DNA from 2 places in the Peribacillus muralis genome. Region 2 is predicted to be linked to the other one. Evidence: riboswitches for the same ligand, from Rfam matches in the RefSeq annotation. Region 2 holds a riboswitch; the other holds the start of a gene.
The links. Region 2 has a riboswitch for FMN ahead of ABE28_RS14455 (ECF transporter S component). Riboswitches for the same ligand answer to the same signal wherever they lie in the genome.
Positions count from the first base shown of each region.

Region 1: it holds a riboswitch for FMN, as region 2 does, so the genes downstream of both, ribE (riboflavin synthase) here and ABE28_RS14455 (ECF transporter S component) in region 2, are expected to answer to the same signal.

Region 1 is NZ_CP017080.1:539,525-548,087, forward strand. Features, by position in the region: gene ABE28_RS02535 (ATP-binding protein) at 1-53, shown strand, start outside; gene ABE28_RS02540 (DEAD/DEAH box helicase) at 101-1,240, shown strand; one part of gene ABE28_RS02545 (IS3 family transposase) at 1,303-2,192, opposite strand; one part of gene ABE28_RS02545 (IS3 family transposase) at 2,192-2,468, opposite strand; gene ABE28_RS02555 (MarR family winged helix-turn-helix transcriptional regulator) at 2,593-3,045, opposite strand; gene ABE28_RS02560 (GNAT family N-acetyltransferase) at 3,170-3,610, shown strand; gene ABE28_RS02565 (YczE/YyaS/YitT family protein) at 3,631-4,260, shown strand; gene megL (methionine gamma-lyase) at 4,427-5,602, shown strand; gene ABE28_RS02575 (TspO/MBR family protein) at 5,618-6,349, opposite strand; FMN riboswitch at 6,544-6,674, shown strand; gene ribE (riboflavin synthase) at 6,819-7,457, shown strand; partial or broken gene ribB (3,4-dihydroxy-2-butanone-4-phosphate synthase) at 7,477-8,115, shown strand; gene ribH (6,7-dimethyl-8-ribityllumazine synthase) at 8,180-8,563, shown strand, end outside.
Region 2 is NZ_CP017080.1:2,978,528-2,987,090, forward strand. Features, by position in the region: gene ABE28_RS14440 (RecQ family ATP-dependent DNA helicase) at 1-342, opposite strand, end outside; gene ABE28_RS14445 (YpbB family protein) at 339-1,403, opposite strand; gene ABE28_RS14450 (ferredoxin) at 1,693-1,941, shown strand; gene ABE28_RS14455 (ECF transporter S component) at 2,072-2,653, opposite strand; FMN riboswitch at 2,820-2,954, opposite strand; gene serA (phosphoglycerate dehydrogenase) at 3,452-5,026, shown strand; gene ABE28_RS14465 (hypothetical protein) at 5,078-6,298, opposite strand; gene sigX (RNA polymerase sigma factor SigX) at 6,264-6,824, opposite strand; gene ABE28_RS14475 (ATP-binding protein) at 7,025-8,563, opposite strand, start outside.

The DNA of each region.
Region 1 (8,563 bases), 2.4 Mb from region 2:
ACGAAGGGACGACCGTTACAATTCGGATTCCGTTGGCTACTGGACAAGAATAAATGGTACTATGGGTGATAGGAAAAGTTTTTTATTAAAGGAGAACGATATGAGCGAATTACCTGCATTATTGAACGATAGAAAACCATATATCCAAGAGGTTTGGAAAAAGTCTGGATTCGGGCAACTTACACCGATTCAAGCGAAAGCGATTCCCGTAATCGTTGAAGGAAAGGACATCATGGCTGAATCACCGACTGGAACGGGAAAAACATTAGCGTATTTATTGCCATTGCTAGAAAAAATAGATCCTGAAAAAAAATCCCCCCAAGCTTTGATTTTGGCATCATCCCGTGAGCTGGTCATGCAAATCAATGAAGAAGTCCGGATTTGGTCAGAGGGAAGCGGCATAACCGGGGCAGCATTCATCGGCGGCGCTAACGTAAAAAGGCAATTGGACAAACTGAAGAAGCACCCGCAGGTCATTGCTGGGACACCAGGACGGATTTATGAATTGATTGCCCAAAAGAAATTGAAGATGCATGAAGTTAAGACAATAGTGCTTGATGAAGGGGACCAATTGATTACCGCTGAGCACATGAGTACGATCAGTAATATCATCAAGGCTACGCTTAAGGACCGGCAAATCTTGGTGTTTTCAGCTACTTTGCCGGAGGAAACGGAAAAAGCGGCCCGTTCATTCATGAAGAATGAACCTGAGCTGATCAAGGTCGATAAGAATGAAAAAATGGAATCGAAAGTGGACCATCTTTACTTTGTTGTAGAGCGAAGGGAAAAATCCAAGATTCTTGAAAAAATCACAAGACTTAAGGATGTGAAGGCCCTTGCCTTCCTTAACGATATAGCAGAGCTAAGCGTTTTACACGAAAAGCTGAGCTATAAAGGTATTGAGATGGGGGTCCTACATGGAGAATCCAATAAAGTCGATCGGGAAAAAGCGTTGCGTAAGCTTCGTTCCGGCAAATCGCCGATGCTAATTGCAACGGATGTAGCGGCAAGGGGACTTGATATTAAAGGGCTGACCGCAGTCGTTCATCTTGATATGGCTGATAATATCGACCAATATATTCATAGATCAGGAAGAACCGGCCGTGCGGGTGCTAATGGCACCGTTATATCAATCGTGACGGAAAGGGAGGAGCGCGAGTTGAAAAAAATGGCTCGTGAACTGGATATCCCCCTATCGAGAGTGACCTTCTATGGTGGAAATATCGTGGACGACGAATAGTTCCCCGAAAAAGCGACGGCCAAATTGAACTGACCCATCGAATTGAGACTTAGAAAAAACACTCATGCTGCCTGCTCTCCAAACTCAATTGGAGACAGGTAGTTTAATTTTGCTTGAATACGTATTTGGTTATAATAATACATGTATTGATTTACCATTTGCACTACTTTAGAATTAGATATAGATGCTCTTCTTTGAGTGTTGAATCCTTCCGACTTTAGCGAGGAGTGAAAGGATTCTATGACGGCATTATCATGGCAGTTTCCTTTTCGGGACATGCTTGTGATGATGCCTTTTTCTTTAGCTAAATTTTGAAAAACATAAGATGTATAAACAGAACCTTGATCAGTATGAATCAGTAACCCATCTTTTGGTTTTCTTTTCTCTACAGCTTCATTAAGTGTATTTTTAACCAAATCTACATCCTGAGTCTCACTCACTTTGTAGGTTACAATCTCGTTATTATAAAGGTCTATGATTGTTGATAAATACAACATTTTTGATCCATATGGTAAATAAGTGATGTCCGTTACCCATTTCTCATTAGGCTTGGCAGCTGTAAATTCTCTATTTAGGATATTTTTCACCACAATGTTACTCTCACCATTTAAATATTTTGGTCGTTTAACTTTAATTTGACACTGCACTTGATATTTCTGCATGATCTTTTGAACTGTTTTTCGATTAACTTCAATTCCATGTATTCTTTTTAGAAGAGCCTTGATTTTCCTATGACCATAATGAAAATGACTCTCTCCGCATAGGAGAACGACTACTTCTTCAAGTGGGCTCATAACGGATCTTGTATACTTTTTCTTCCACCTATAATAGGTGGCCTTAGGTACTTCTAATACTGTTAATATATCAACGATTTTGTACATGGAAGACAGTTCCTTGACTACTTGTACAACAATTTGTGGCTCCAACTCCTCTCGATCTCTTGGTACTTTTTTAAGATTTCCAACTGTGCTTTTAATTGCTTATTCTCTTGTTTTAAAGCATCTTTTTCACTTAAACCAGCAGGTCCTTTTCCATACGTATATTGTTTTCCTACAGGCTGAGAGAATCGATGGGTTTGCCCTTCATCATGCCATTTCTTCCATGTTTTAATCTGGGATACATTTTTGATTCCTAACTGTTTCATTATTGCTTTATTACTCATTCCTTGTAACTTTAATTCTACAGCTTGCCATTTTACTTCCTCGGGGTAGTGAACTCTTGTGCCCATGAAGAAAAACACCTCCAAAATCGTTTAGATAACTAATACGACTCAAGGGGTGTTTTTTCCTTGTCTCATTTTACTGGGTCACTCTAAAATGGCTGTCGCTTTTTTTATTGTAATGAATGGCAGATCAGTACTCTCTTTTGTTTCCTTTCTTCACATACTCCCAATCAACCTCAATATTCTTTCTGACTTTTTGCAGTAGATCTAACATCGTTTCGGTTTCATCTGGAGATAAACCGGCTAATGCGACTTTGTCGGTATACTCGCCTTCTTTTTTTAAAAATGGATAAACTCTTTCGCCTTTAACGGTAGGAAATAATTTTTTGATTTTTTTGTTGTAATCATCATTTTTCTTTACAATGAAACCTTGATTCTCAAGTTTTTTAATGGCACGGGCTGCCGTCGTACGGTCAACCTTTATCATTTCCGCTACCTTTTCTTGAATGATTCCAGGATTTTCACATATTCGAACAAGATACAAATACTGACCTTTCGTCAGGTCAAAATCTTTGAATTCTATGTTACTAACCGAGTCCAATGCCCTAGCGATCATTCCGATTTCGCGAAGTATTTCCTTCATTTAAAAACCCCTGCTTTCTTTTTGTTGTATTTACAACAAAAATATTTTCGTTTATACTAATAAAAGGTTATGAATTTATTATGACTTGTCTCAAGGAATAAATCTAGAAAGGCGATGAGGATCAGTGGATTCAAAGAAAATAACGGTGGCTGACGATTTGGATTTGGCTTTTGCCATCAGAAAAGAAGTATTTGTTGAGGAACAAGGTTACCGATTGGAAGATGAATTTGACGAATTTGATACACTCGATGGTCAAGCTGAGCATATTTTAGTTTTTCATAATGATCAGCCTGTCGGAACCGGAAGGCTAAGGATCGTCGAAGATTTAGGGAAATTGGAAAGAATCTGTATCCTCGAGCCTTACCGCAAGTTCGGCCTAGGGAAAACGATCATAAAAACGTTGGAAGAAATCGCAAGGGAAAAGGCAATATCGCGGGTCAAATTACATGGGCAAACTCAAGCTGAGGGATTTTATCAAAAGCTTGGCTACCGGACTTCTTCAGATGTCTTCATTGAAGACGGCGGCCCCCATATTCTCATGATAAAAGAATTGGTCAATGAATAAGGCTGTTTAACGTGGGTAAAATGAGATTCATCCACTATGTAACGGGAATCATGATTTTGACACTAGGCTGTTCCTTAACGATTCAGTCGGATATCGGAACATCACCATTTGATGCCCTTTTGGTCGGACTGACCACACAAGTCGGCCTAACGGTTGGAAGCTGGGAGGTCATCATAGCGGCCATAATGATAGTTTTTCATGCCTTATTAAACAAGCAGAGGCCTGAAGTGTTAGGATTAATGACAGCTTTTATAACAGGTATTGGGATTGATCTATGGCTTTTTTTATTGCAGCCCTTGATACAGCCGGAGCATTTGCTCACCAAACTCTTTTGTGTACTGGTCGGATTAACAGTTCTCGGGTTAGGAACGGCTATCTATTTATTTGCAAACTTTGCCCCGATTCCTGTAGACCGTTCGATGTTAATCATTCAGGATTTAACTGGCATGAATATACTATACTCAAAAACTTTAATTTATCTTTTCTTCTTGGGGATGGCACTCGCTTTCAGTGGGCCAATCGGTATCGGAACACTTTTAACCGTTTGTTTGGGTGGGCCGATTCTGAACTATTTTTCCCCGCTGATTCGCAATAGGTTAAGTACTCTCAGCCCATCCACAAATGATAAAGGAAAAAACCATTCGCTCTAGGATGGTTTTTTTCGTTCTGGCGCATCAATAAGGTTGAACGGACGTTAGCGGGATGGAGGGGGCCATATCCGACCTTGGGAAATAGGATAAACACTTCTTGAAAACGCTTCCACAAGAGTTATTTCTGACATAAGATAGAAATAGATATAGAGTGGGGGGAGATAATATGGCAGATAGGCATAAACGATTCGAAACGGCAGTCATTCATGAAGGATATGACTCCAAGGAGCATTTAGGGAGTTTGACCACACCCTTATTCCAAACTTCTACTTTCACTTTCGAAACGGCGGAGCAAGGGGAACGGCGGTTTGCGGGCTTGGAGGACGGCTATATATATTCTCGGCTGGGCAATCCGACGGTACAAGTGCTGGAAGAAAAGATCGCCGCTTTGGAGGGAGGGGAAGCAGGACTTGCTTTCGGTTCGGGGATGGCTGCAGTTTCGGCTGTGCTTTTTGCTTTGACAAAAACGGATGATCACATCCTTTGTTCACAGGGATTATATGGTTGCACCTTCGGCCTTCTGCAGCTAATGAAAAACAAATATCGCATCGCCCATGATTTTTGTGAAATGGATACAGAGGAGCAGGTAAGGAAAATGATCCGGCCGCAAACGACCTGCATTTATGTGGAAACCCCGATAAATCCGACGATGAAAATGATCGACCTGCAGATGGTGGTGAGAGTTGCGAAGGAATATAATGTGACGGTCGTAGTCGATAATACCTTTTGCACCCCCTACTTGCAGAGACCCCTTGAATATGGCTGTGATATCGTTCTTCACAGCGCTACCAAATATCTTTGCGGCCATGGGGACGTCGTTGCCGGGCTTGTGGTAGGCAGCAGAGGTTTTATAGATCACGTAGCGGGAACGACACAAAAAGATATAGGCGGGATCATCTCACCATTCGATGCCTGGTTACTGCTGCGGGGGTTAAAGACTTTGCCAGTGAGGATGGATCGGCACTCGGGCAATGCAATGGAAATATTTTGCGAGCTTAAGAAGCATCCAAAGGTAAAAAAGGTATACTATCCAGGGGATGAAACGCATGAGGATCATTATATTATGGAAAAACAGATGAAACATGGCGGAGGGCTTATTTCTTTTGAATTGCATGGTACAAAAGAAGATGCCCAGGAATTTCTCAATAAGCTTCTATTAGTCAAGATTGCCGTCAGCCTAGGGGATGCCGAAACATTGATCCAGCATCCTGCTACCATGACGCACTCGGCCGTACCTGAAGAATCGCGCAGGCAAATGGGCATCAGCGATCAACTCATCCGTCTATCTGTTGGCCTTGAAGCTTGGCAGGACATCTGGGATGATCTCCTGCAAGCCTTTTAAGGAACGTATTCTTGTTTATTTATTTCTCCGATACCTGATGAAGATGATCACGGCGATGATCAAGATGACAGCGGCAAGGATATAAGAAATGGTCGTAATGACTGGGTAGTTGGCCTCGTTGCGAACCCCGATGCCGATGAACGCCCAAACGAACACGAGCGGATAGCCCCAATCCCGGTTTTTACTTGCAAAGGCAAAAGCCAGGATTGTTGCTACAATCAGCATAGTGATCGTCCAGGCCACTTTGGAAATCCCAAAACCGTCCCATTCTATATAAGTGAGGTAATAAGAAATGTCAGCGATGGTGGCAACGCTTACCCAGCCTGAGTAAATGGAAAATGGGAACAGGTCGAAACCAGTATGCGCAACCTTTTTAATATGTGTATAAATGACCAATAGCGTAGCCAAAAGTGCAACGATGATGAAAACGGATAACAAAAAGTACTCGTAATGCCATGCCAGTAGCCACGCACCATTCAGCACACAGCTTAAAGCGAACCATGGAAATGATGCCTTGGTGGCAGGGCTGTTTCTATGTTCGCCTGTAAATTGCCTAAAAACCCAAATGGCCAGTAAAAGATAGATGAAGCCCCATATCGAAAATACATAACCGGCAGGGGTGAAAAGAACATCCAGTTTATCGGAGACCTCTCCAGATGTTTGGCCGTTGAATGGAAGGAAATTGGCTAAAAAATTCATGGTGATGACGAATAAGTAAAAAATCAAGTTAAAAAAGACTATAAGCATGGGACTCCTCCTTGAACGTATTGTGACTTTTATATCTTATTCCACTATTTTTACTTGAATAACCTTTTTGGAGCACATCGGAGGTTTTTTATCAGTTCTTGTAAGGGGGGCGATTCTGTAACAAATGGACCATTTATAGTAAGAAATTTTACATCCGTACTTTAAGGTGATAAAATATTTAAAGATTCATATTATTAGTCCTTCGGGGTCGGGTGAAAATCCCAACCGGCGGTGATGAAGAAATTCTAAGCCCGCGAGCCTGATAAAGGCAGGATTTGGTGAGATTCCAAAGCCGACAGTACAGTCTGGATGGGAGAAGGACGTGTGGAACCCAAGTGTATACGTACGCCTAATTTTTCAAAAATGATAAAATTAGGTTTCTTAGGTATACCATTTTTCACTCATTTCTCCTGCTAACTCCTTAGGTCATTCTAAGGGGTTTTTTATATTCCATAAAAGGGGGAAAAACATGTTTACGGGAATCATTGAGGATATTGGTACGGTCCATTCCTTAAAAAAAGGAAAAAGCAGTATGGAGTTGACGATTCGTTCCGAGAAGATCCTTGAAGATGTTCATCTGGGGGATAGTATATCGGTCAACGGTGTCTGCTTGACGGTAACCTCCTTCACGAAAAGTTTGTTTGCTGTCGACGTAATGCCAGAAACGGTCAAGGCTTCGACGATCCGGACATTAAAAGTGGGATCACTTGTGAACCTCGAGCGTGCCATGAGTGCAGAGGGCAGGTTTGGCGGCCATTTCGTTTCAGGTCATATCGACGGCACCGGAACAATCATTAAGAAAGAGCGAAAAGAAAATGCCGTTTACTATGTCATCCAATTGGAGGAAGGGCTTAGTGCCTTTTGCATTCCAAAAGGATCGGTCGCCATCGATGGAACGAGCTTGACGATATTTGGGATTGAAAGAAACCTTTTGACGGTCTCCTTGATTCCATTGACGCATCAGGACACCATTTTGGGGCAGAAAGCGGCTGGGGATATTGTTAACATCGAAAACGACATGATTGGGAAATATATTATACATCAAATGAAAAAAGGCGACTCAAAACCAGGAATAAATCTAGAGTTTTTAGCAGAGCATGGATTCTAATATAAAGGCGGTGTAAGGGATGTTCTCTACAATAGAAGAAGCGATTGAAGAATTGAAGTCTGGCAAGGTAGTAATTGTATCGGATGATGAAGACCGTGAAAATGAAGGGGATTTTGTAGTACTCGCTGAAAAGGCGACACCGGAAGCGATTAATTTCATGGCGACTCATGGACGAGGTTTGATATGTACAACCATAACCGAAGAACTGGCAGCCAAGCTTGACTTGCATCCTATGGTTGGAGATAATACCGACCATCATGGAACGGCTTTTACAGTAAGTGTCGACCATAAGAGCACGTCTACAGGAATTAGTGCTTTTGAAAGGTCCTTGACCATTTTAGAGCTTCTTAAAGAAGATTCGGTTGCTGGAGATTTTCAAAGGCCTGGTCATACTTTTCCAATAGTTGCCAAAGAAGGCGGCGTACTTAACCGGGCAGGGCACACGGAGGCTTCTGTCGATCTGGCCAAGTTATGCGGTGCCAAACCGGCTGGGGTCATCTGTGAAATCATGAATGAAGATGGATCGATGGCACGGGTATCCGATTTAGAAGTCATTGCCGAAAAATTCAACTTGAAATTCATCACGATCGCCGAATTGATTCGATACCTTGAGAAAGCTGCAACAAGCAGAAAACATGAACTTGAACTGAACCTTCCGAATTCGTAAGGTTTAACGCATGAACAAAAAAATGAAATGTTTTATAAATTAGGAGGAATTGGACATGGGGAATATCATTGAAGCACAATTAATCGGATCAGGTTTAAAAGTGGGAATCGTTGTAGGCAGGTTCAATGAATTTATCACAAGCAAGCTTTTGGGCGGGGCCTTGGATGGTCTCAAGCGTCATGGTGTGGATGAAAAAGATGTTGATATCGCTTGGGTTCCTGGTGCTTTTGAGCTTCCGTTAATTGCGAAGAAACTTGTGAACACAGGTAAATATGATGCAGTAATCGGTCTTGGAACGGTAATCAGGGGAGCTACCTCACATTATGATTATGTATGCAATGAAGCAGCTAAAGGCATGGCGGCCGTGTCCTTGGATACAGGTGTACCGGTTATCTTCGGTTTATTGACGACCGAGAGTATCGAGCAAGCCATCGAACGT
Region 2 (8,563 bases):
TTCAGGTGATAAAAAGATAAACCGGTACCTATGTAGCCGATCGAATGCCATTCTTTTTTGATTCATCGTCAAAAAGGAATTGAGCGTCAAAACACTTTTTTCCCCATTCATTTTCAACTGATCTGCCTGATCCTGCATTAATGATAATAATGGGGAAACAATGAGGACGGTCTTATTCAAAAGATAAGCAGGCAGCTGATAGCATAGCGATTTACCGGATCCGGTGGGCAGCATCGCCAATGTATGGTGGCCGGACATCAAGGATTCAATCACTTCTTTTTGTCCCGGTCGGAATTCGTCAAAGCCGAATTTCATTTTAAGGAAATGTTTGATATTCATCATTGGTCACCCATTTTCGCCAGTACAAGCCTGATTTGGAAAAAGCTTATTTGTTTATTATCGACCATTTGCATGATTGCCTTTAGCTTTTTGGTGCCAAGTTCCGCAATTGCTGCGGCAATATCACGTTCATCCTCGCCCGACACATAATCGTGTATTGGAAAGCTTTTATCCGAAAGTACAATTTCGACAAGATGATCTTCAATCGTATTTTGCTTCAAGCGGCGGATTTCGGCGATTTCCCCCATGCTTCTCCCTTCCAGCAAGTATTGCAGGGTCCTTTGTGTCGATTGGGTCAAATGAGGGTTTCCTCCCCTTTTCCAATCATATGTCAACGACGCCAAAAGGGGATGATCGGCTCCATCACCCAATTCGGCAAGCAATTGATGCAACGAGTCAAAAAACATGAACCGCACATATTCTTCTTCTGCCTCTTTGCTTTTGGCAATCTGTTCAAAAGTTAGCCCAATCCTGTTAACGCCCGTTAATTTCAAGATGAATATATCCCTTTTCAAGTCACTTTGCCCCTCTAGTAGCGATACCAGTTCTTCATAGAGATGCCTCGCAATCAAGTCTCGATCCTGACGATGTGTATGCAGGAATTCCTTAACGAAGGATTGGATCTTAAGGTTTCGCTGTATCGGATAAAAACGTCTTTCATTGTGGACAATATGGGATATAGTTTGAATGAGTAAGTTTAACCTTCCCCAGAATACCGGGGTTATATTTTGGTACTTCCAACCATTAAGATAGGTTGGAAACGGATTATTCAGCAAATATCCGGCTAATATCCCCTCACCATGTCCGCTAATTTCATATGCATCGGTTTTATCCGTTGGATTAATGAAGCCATCTTTAAGGAATTGTTCAATGTTTTGATTTAATTGCTGACGGGTAAATACAGGCATTGTCCCAAAAATATTCGTTAATCCGAACAAATGGGCATCCTGAATCGTTTGTGACGACTTCTTCCCCTGCAGCATATGGTATATAGCATAAACGGAACGCTCGCCTTGAAATTTTTTTATCGCATATAGAATGATTGCCTGTAGATAATTATTCATGGGACACACATCCTTATTTCATGGATCCATTAACTCCATTGTAACAAAAAACTGCAAAAACCGCCGTTTTTATTACTTAAATTAAGGAAGAATTTGTGACTTCATGACGAAACAAGGCAAGAATAAAATTAAATATATGAATGTTTTCCATTGACATTCCGCTCTATGATAGTAATTCTCAATACACTTTCTATTGAAAAGTTTGGCATTGGGTCTTACAATAAGAAAGAGATAATAATCTGGACAAAAAGATTATCAGTTGTTAAGTAACTTAGGAGGGGTTATATTCATGGCTAAATTTACGATTGTGGATAAAGAAACATGCATCGCATGCGGAGCTTGTGGAGCAGCAGCACCGGATATATATGATTATGATGACGAAGGGATCGCTTTTGTCACCCTTGACGATAACGAGGGTATCGTGGAAATTCCGGATGTACTGATAGATGACATGATGGACGCGTTCGAAGGGTGTCCAACAGATTCGATTAAAGTTTCCGAAGAGGCATTTGACGGGGACGCACTGAAATACGAATAAAGTCACAAGCCATTTTCAAATGAGAATGGCTTTTTTTTAGGCATACTATTCCGCTTCTTCCCTTTCATGTAGGCGGACAAAAAAACCGGATAGCGCTATCCGGTTTTTTTTGTTCATATTTTCTATGTCATCAAGCATTTTTATATAATATTTGTTTATTGATCCATGTCTGCAGTTTAATGAACAATACCATGAATACAGAGGTGATCAGTAGGCCCTTTATCACGTTGAAAGGTAGAATGGCAGTCGTGACAAGTGTTCTTGATTCTGGTCCCGACATGGCTTCCGCCCCTAAAAAGAAGGTGTATGCCGGTAGAAAAACGAAATAATTCAGGACACTCATGAAAACCGCCATGGTTACTGTGCCTGCAAGCAAAGCGAAGGTCATCCCTTTTTTTGAATTGATTTTTTTGAACACATAGTAGGTTGGCAACACGAACAGGATGCCCGCTATGAAGTTAGCGATGTGTCCAATTGGTACAACTGTCAGTGTACCTGTCATGACTAAATCCAAAAGGTTTTTAATGAACTCAACCAAAATTCCAGCGACAGGTCCAAAAATCAAGGCAGCCATCAATGCTGGAATATCACTAAAGTCAACATTAAGAAATGGAGGGAATCCGGGAAACGGAAAATTCAAAAGCATCAATAAATACGAGATGCTTCCCATCATGGCCAGTGTCACCGTTTTTTTCACTTTGTTCTTTTTCATAGTTCTCTCTCCTTCTTTTCCGATCTACCTGAAAAAGAGGTTTGGGTTCCATCAGCAAGTTGATGTTCAATAAAAAACCCTTTAATTCCGATTGAATTAAAGGGATAAATTAAAGGTTACATCAAACAAACGTTCAGCAAATGATTGTTGAAACGCAATCAGGAACCTCCATCTTCTCCCATCCAGACTATACTGTCGGCTTTGGAATCACACCAAATCCTGCCCCTTAAGGCTCGCGGGCTTAGAAGAACATTTCTTCATCACCGCCGGTGGGGAATTGCGCCCCGCCCCGAAGATAGACCTATAAAATTTTTTATTTAACAAACCCATTATATCCGATAATCTTACTTTTGAATAGCATTTTCTTTTAATTAATTGTTATAGTATGGAAAACGGCCAACATAAGTGACGATTATTCACTTGGGCGTCCCACTCTCCCTGGACCGCTTCCGGAAAGCTTATCTCCTGCAGTGGAACGAAACGGCCGATGTCCAAATCTCAAAATAGTGGGCTATGTGCTTTTTAGCTGCTGAACCTAAAGGGGATGCACTCAGATGAAAGCTATAGACAACCCCATTTTCATCGAATTTGTCATAGACTGAGAATTATTGAAAATTTTTTTCTGCCGTAGCTCACTACGGTAAAACCACTAATACGTTATGCTTGAGCTGCGCACATAAGGCCACCCCCTCCAATTAAACGTATAAACGACAAAGCACCAAATTGACATCATCCCTCATTCGATTGTAAAATTAACTGAAATTTAAGATAATTCATTCATAAGGAAGGTGTATAATCGTGTATCGGATTTTAGTAGCAGATGCCATCAAACCAGAGGGACTCGAACCTCTATCAGGCGCATCCAATATTCTTCTCATTCAAAAGACGGTAGAGGAAGCAGCAAACGAACTTGAGCAGATTGATGCTATCCTTGTTAGAAGCGCAACGAAGGTCACCGAAGAATTAATGAAAGGGATGCCTCAATTGAAAATCATTGCCCGCGCAGGTGTTGGCGTTGATAATATAGACATCCCGGCTGCAACGAAACGCGGAATCGTCGTCGTCAATGCACCTGATGGCAATACCATTTCAACAGCTGAGCATACTTTTGCCATGATGGCTTCACTAATGCGCCACATTCCGCAGGCAAACGCCTCACTAAAAAATGGAGAATGGAAACGTTCTTCGTACACAGGTACGGAACTTCGGGGCAAGACATTGGGCATTGTTGGATTTGGGCGTATTGGAGGGGAAATCGCCAAGCGAGCTAAAGTGTTTGGGATGGATGTCATTGTATATGATCCATTCCTGTCAGCCGATCGTGCTAAAAAGATGTCGGTCCTATCATTACCCTTGGATGAATTGCTTCCTAAAGCAGACATCATTACTGTACATACGCCTCTGACCGCTGAAACGAGAGGGTTAATCAATAAAGAAAAATTGTACACTTGTAAAAAAGGCGTTTATATACTGAACTGTGCCCGGGGTGGAATTCTGGACGAAGATGATTTATATGAGATGATCGTTAAAGGTCAAGTAGCAGGCGCTGCCTTGGACGTTTTCGTCGAAGAACCTCCGTTTGGACATAAACTCCTCGAACTTGATAATGTCATTGCCACACCACATTTGGGAGCCTCCACGAAAGAAGCCCAATTGAATGTGGCCGTACAGGTTGCCCAGGAAGTCCTGACCTTTTTTGAGGGAAATCCAGTCTCAAGTTCCATCAACCTTCCAGCCATCTCTAAAGAAGTGTTCGAAAGGGTCCAGCCCTTTTATCAGCTCGTTCAGCAAATGGGATCGATTGCCTCACAATGCATGAAAGAAGGTATTCAAGAAATCTCGGTAACATACGCAGGCGAATCACTAGACTTCGATACTGCAATTCTGACAAAAAGTTTAATTTCAGGTTTCTTCAAATCAAGAGTTGACGCATCCGTCAATGAGGTGAATGCCTTGCTGGTCGCAAAAGAGCGCGGCATCACTGTCGGGGAAAAAATCTCCACTGACTCACTAGGGTACGCGAACTTGATCAGTGTAAAGGTGAAAGGAGATAATCGGGAACTAACGATCAGTGGGACTTATATCGAAAATTACGGTTCACGGATTGTAAATTTGAATGGCTTCAAAATCGACTTTCATCCGGAAGCACATTTACTTTATATTCAGCATACCGATAAACCTGGGGTAATCGGAAACGTAGGGAAAATCCTTGGAGATCACAAGGTGAACATCGCCACGATGCAGGTAGGCCGAAAAGAAGCTGGAGGAGAAGCCATCATGGTATTGAGCTTTGATGCGCCGCTCGAGGACGCTCTGAAACAAGTCCTGATGGAAACAAAAGAAATCACCTTCATGTCCCGCATTTCATTATAAACAAATAAAAGTGCCCGAATCCCGGGCACTTTTGCTTGTTCCTCCCCTGACTCAATTCATTTGGTTCGGGGCTCTCGGCACTGCTATATCTCCAGTTAAATCCAGATGCCCCACTTTTTCAATTGAAGCATTTTCGAACCTCACTGTTTCATACCCAAAATCCTTCGCAATGAAAAGAATCGCTTCTAAAGCTTGAAGGGTCTGTTTACTATTTTCAATGGCCGTATTTTCTGCGAAATGAATGGTCACATGACTCCCATTGATATTTACCCTTTTCCAATTCAGGTCTCTCGGGATGGCAGGAGCTATCCCTTTTATATCAGACTGGCTTTTTGCCGCCTGCAGCGCTTCAGCAAAGCTTTGATACTTGACATTGCTTGGAACAAGTAAACTTGGAGAGTATTCATCTTTTTTGTAAAGAAGATATGTTCGATGTTTATATTGGGGTATATCCAGCGTCTTTAAAAAACCCTTATGCGAAAACTTTGCCCCCGGCTTGCCATCTGTAGCAAAAGTCATCTTCGTTATATTATTATAAGATAGGGTTTCTTCCATGGAAGCTAGAAAAAGTGCATCATCATCCAATAGTGAACTATCTTCTTGAAACTCAATGTGAGCAGTGGTGCTATCGGTACCTTTGCTAATGGTCACATCAAGGGGAAAATAGTCGGATAATCCATATTGCTTTTCATCGATAGCAGACATTTGCTTGACCATCTGGATCAGGGTATCCGATTCGTCAAAGTATTTAAGCTTGATGGAAACGGGAACGATGATATTCATTTGATCATCCGGTATGCCTATCGTAATGGTCGAGGCATTTTTCAGTTCATCCTCGTAAATCGCATGTGCGAACATGTTTTCCTGTGCTCCTTTAAAAGGGACAATATCCAATTGCTCGTCTTGAGCTAGGATTTTTGGGTGCTCGCTCGAAAGCGCTTGATTTTCCTGAATATCATCCGAGCTGTTTCCTTTGGATTTCGCTCCGTAATCCGCTGATTCCTTACTCTCAGAAACTGATAATTTTTGATTGCTGTCACTTTTCTCTTGACTTACCTCCCCTTCTTTACCAGTCATCAATGCTGACGCCAAAATAATCATCAGGATTAGGGAAGCAGCGCCAGCCATCAGATGTAACGAGCGCTTCTTTTTCTTTTTCTTTTTATCTTCTATTCCCACCATTATCTCAGCCTTGGTTCTGTCATCCGTCACTCTCGGAAGCTCGCGTAGCATGTCTTCAATATCTTTTTCGTTCCATCGGGATTTCCTCAATGGGGCGTCCCTCCTTCCCAGTTAAATCTTCCATCAGCTTTTTGATAACCTTCAAGGCTCGGTGTTGGGTCGTTTTCACCTTACTTTCACTCCAGTTTAATATATCAGCTGTTTCTGTTATCGACATCCCCTGTATATATCGCAGAATGATGACCGACCTTTGATTCGTGGTGCATCGGTTCAAGCATTGATAAAGAGCTTGGATATCATCGTTCAATATCGCCACTTCCTCCGGCATCGGCTTGGTATCTTCAATCGATTGCCGATCCCAATCGAAGTTAGCGAAAATTTTATCCTTCCACCCTTTTTGTTTTCGGAAATGATCGATCGTCACATTTCTCGCTATGGAATACATCCAGGTTTTTTCACTGCTTTTACCTTCGAATCGTTCATAGGCCTTCATGATCCGGATATAGACTTCATGCATAAGATCCTCTGCCGTTTCACGATTTTTAGTCATATAATAAATGAATTGATAAATTTCCTGATGATATTTTTCATAAAGATCGTGGAAAACGGAATCCATCATTTCCCCACATCCGTTCGTAAATATAGTCGTCAAACTTTAACGAAAAGTTACATAATCCCGCTTCATTCCCATTATAACATTCCGGCATTTTTTCCTTTATCTTGCTTAAAAAAACAAAGGCAGTTGGAATTACGTCCAATTGCCTTTGTTTTCACCGTTTCTTATGAAACAAGATTTTCTGGCAAGCTCCCCGTCATTCATTCAGGATTTTCCATAATTCGAGGCAGGATAAAACTGAATGTTGTTCCTTTATCCAGTAAACTGTTTACCGAAATGTAGCCATCGTGGGCATTGATGATATTTTTTGCGATTGCCAACCCCAATCCCGTACCTGACCGACCGCGTGTCCTTGCTTTATCCGCTTTATAAAATCTCTCGAATACAAATGGTAAGTCCTCTTCGGGGATACCCGATCCAGAATCCCTCACATCTATGACCAGGCCTCTTCGATCACTTGTCCTTTGAATGACATCAATGTTCCCTCCTGAAGGAGTATGGCGGATTGCATTATCGATCAGATTCGTCAAGACCTGTTCAATACGATCCGGATCGAAATGCCAATCGATATCATCATCTTGAAGGCTCATCGATATGGAGATTCCCTTTTCCTTGGCAAGCACGGCAAACTTGCTGGTAATTCTTTTCAAGTAAGGGGAAATGTGAACACGCTCATAGCTAAGATTCATTTTTCCCGATTCCAATTTAGCTAAATCGAGTAAATCATTGACTAAACGGCCCATCCTCAAGGACTCATCATAAATGATGCGGGCCATCTCCATCTTTTCCTCTTCGCTGCCGGCTATGTCATCAACGATCGCTTCACTGTACCCTTGCAGCATGGAAATCGGTGTTCTCAGCTCATGGGAAACATTCGCAATGAAATCCGTTCTTAGCTTGTCCATCCGCCTTTCATCAGTCATATCGCGAATGATGGCAACCGCTCCCCGGATATTGTCGGGAGTGGTATATAAGGGACTGACAATCAAGCCCCAGTCGCGCCCCTGCAACGTAATTTCCCCGATTTGCTCCTTATCCAGAGAATCCGACTCATCAAATAGATTCATCAGCACCAACGGGACATTCACATTATCTTCCCTGTTAAATCCCTTTTCGAAATACCAGGATTGCAGGAATCTTTCAGCTGGCGGATTCGTCTCAAGAATCGTACCATCTTTATTGAAGGTAATGACCCCATCTGCCATACTGCTTAAAATGCTTGAAAGGTGCTCCTTTTCCTGGCTGAGCGCATTCATATTGAATTTCAGTTGCTTTCTCATCTGATTAAACGCTATCGCCAGCTCACCGATTTCATCTTGGGTCAGGATCGGCACCTTCGTATCAAACTTCCCTCGTGCGATGGCAAGTGCAGCCTCCCTCATCTTCACTAATGGAGCATTGATTCTGGTTGATAAAAAGAAGGCAAAAAACGTAGTTAAAATAATGGCAATTCCTGCTGCCAATAAAATGAACTGTGTCGTAGATTTAGTCGTTTCTTCCATCGACTCCAACGATTGAAACAGGAAGACCTCATCCTTCTCTCCATTCAACTCAAGCGGCACGCCTACAACGATGGCGGATAAATCCTCATCATTTTTTTTAGACAGCGCCATTTCCTTTTTTACGGTCTTCCTTTCCGTAAAAACCTTAAGCAATTCGGAGTCTGACTTAATCGATTGCGGCGTTATTTCAATTTCGTCATCACCGATGGATGAGAATACCATTTTATCATCGTTCAA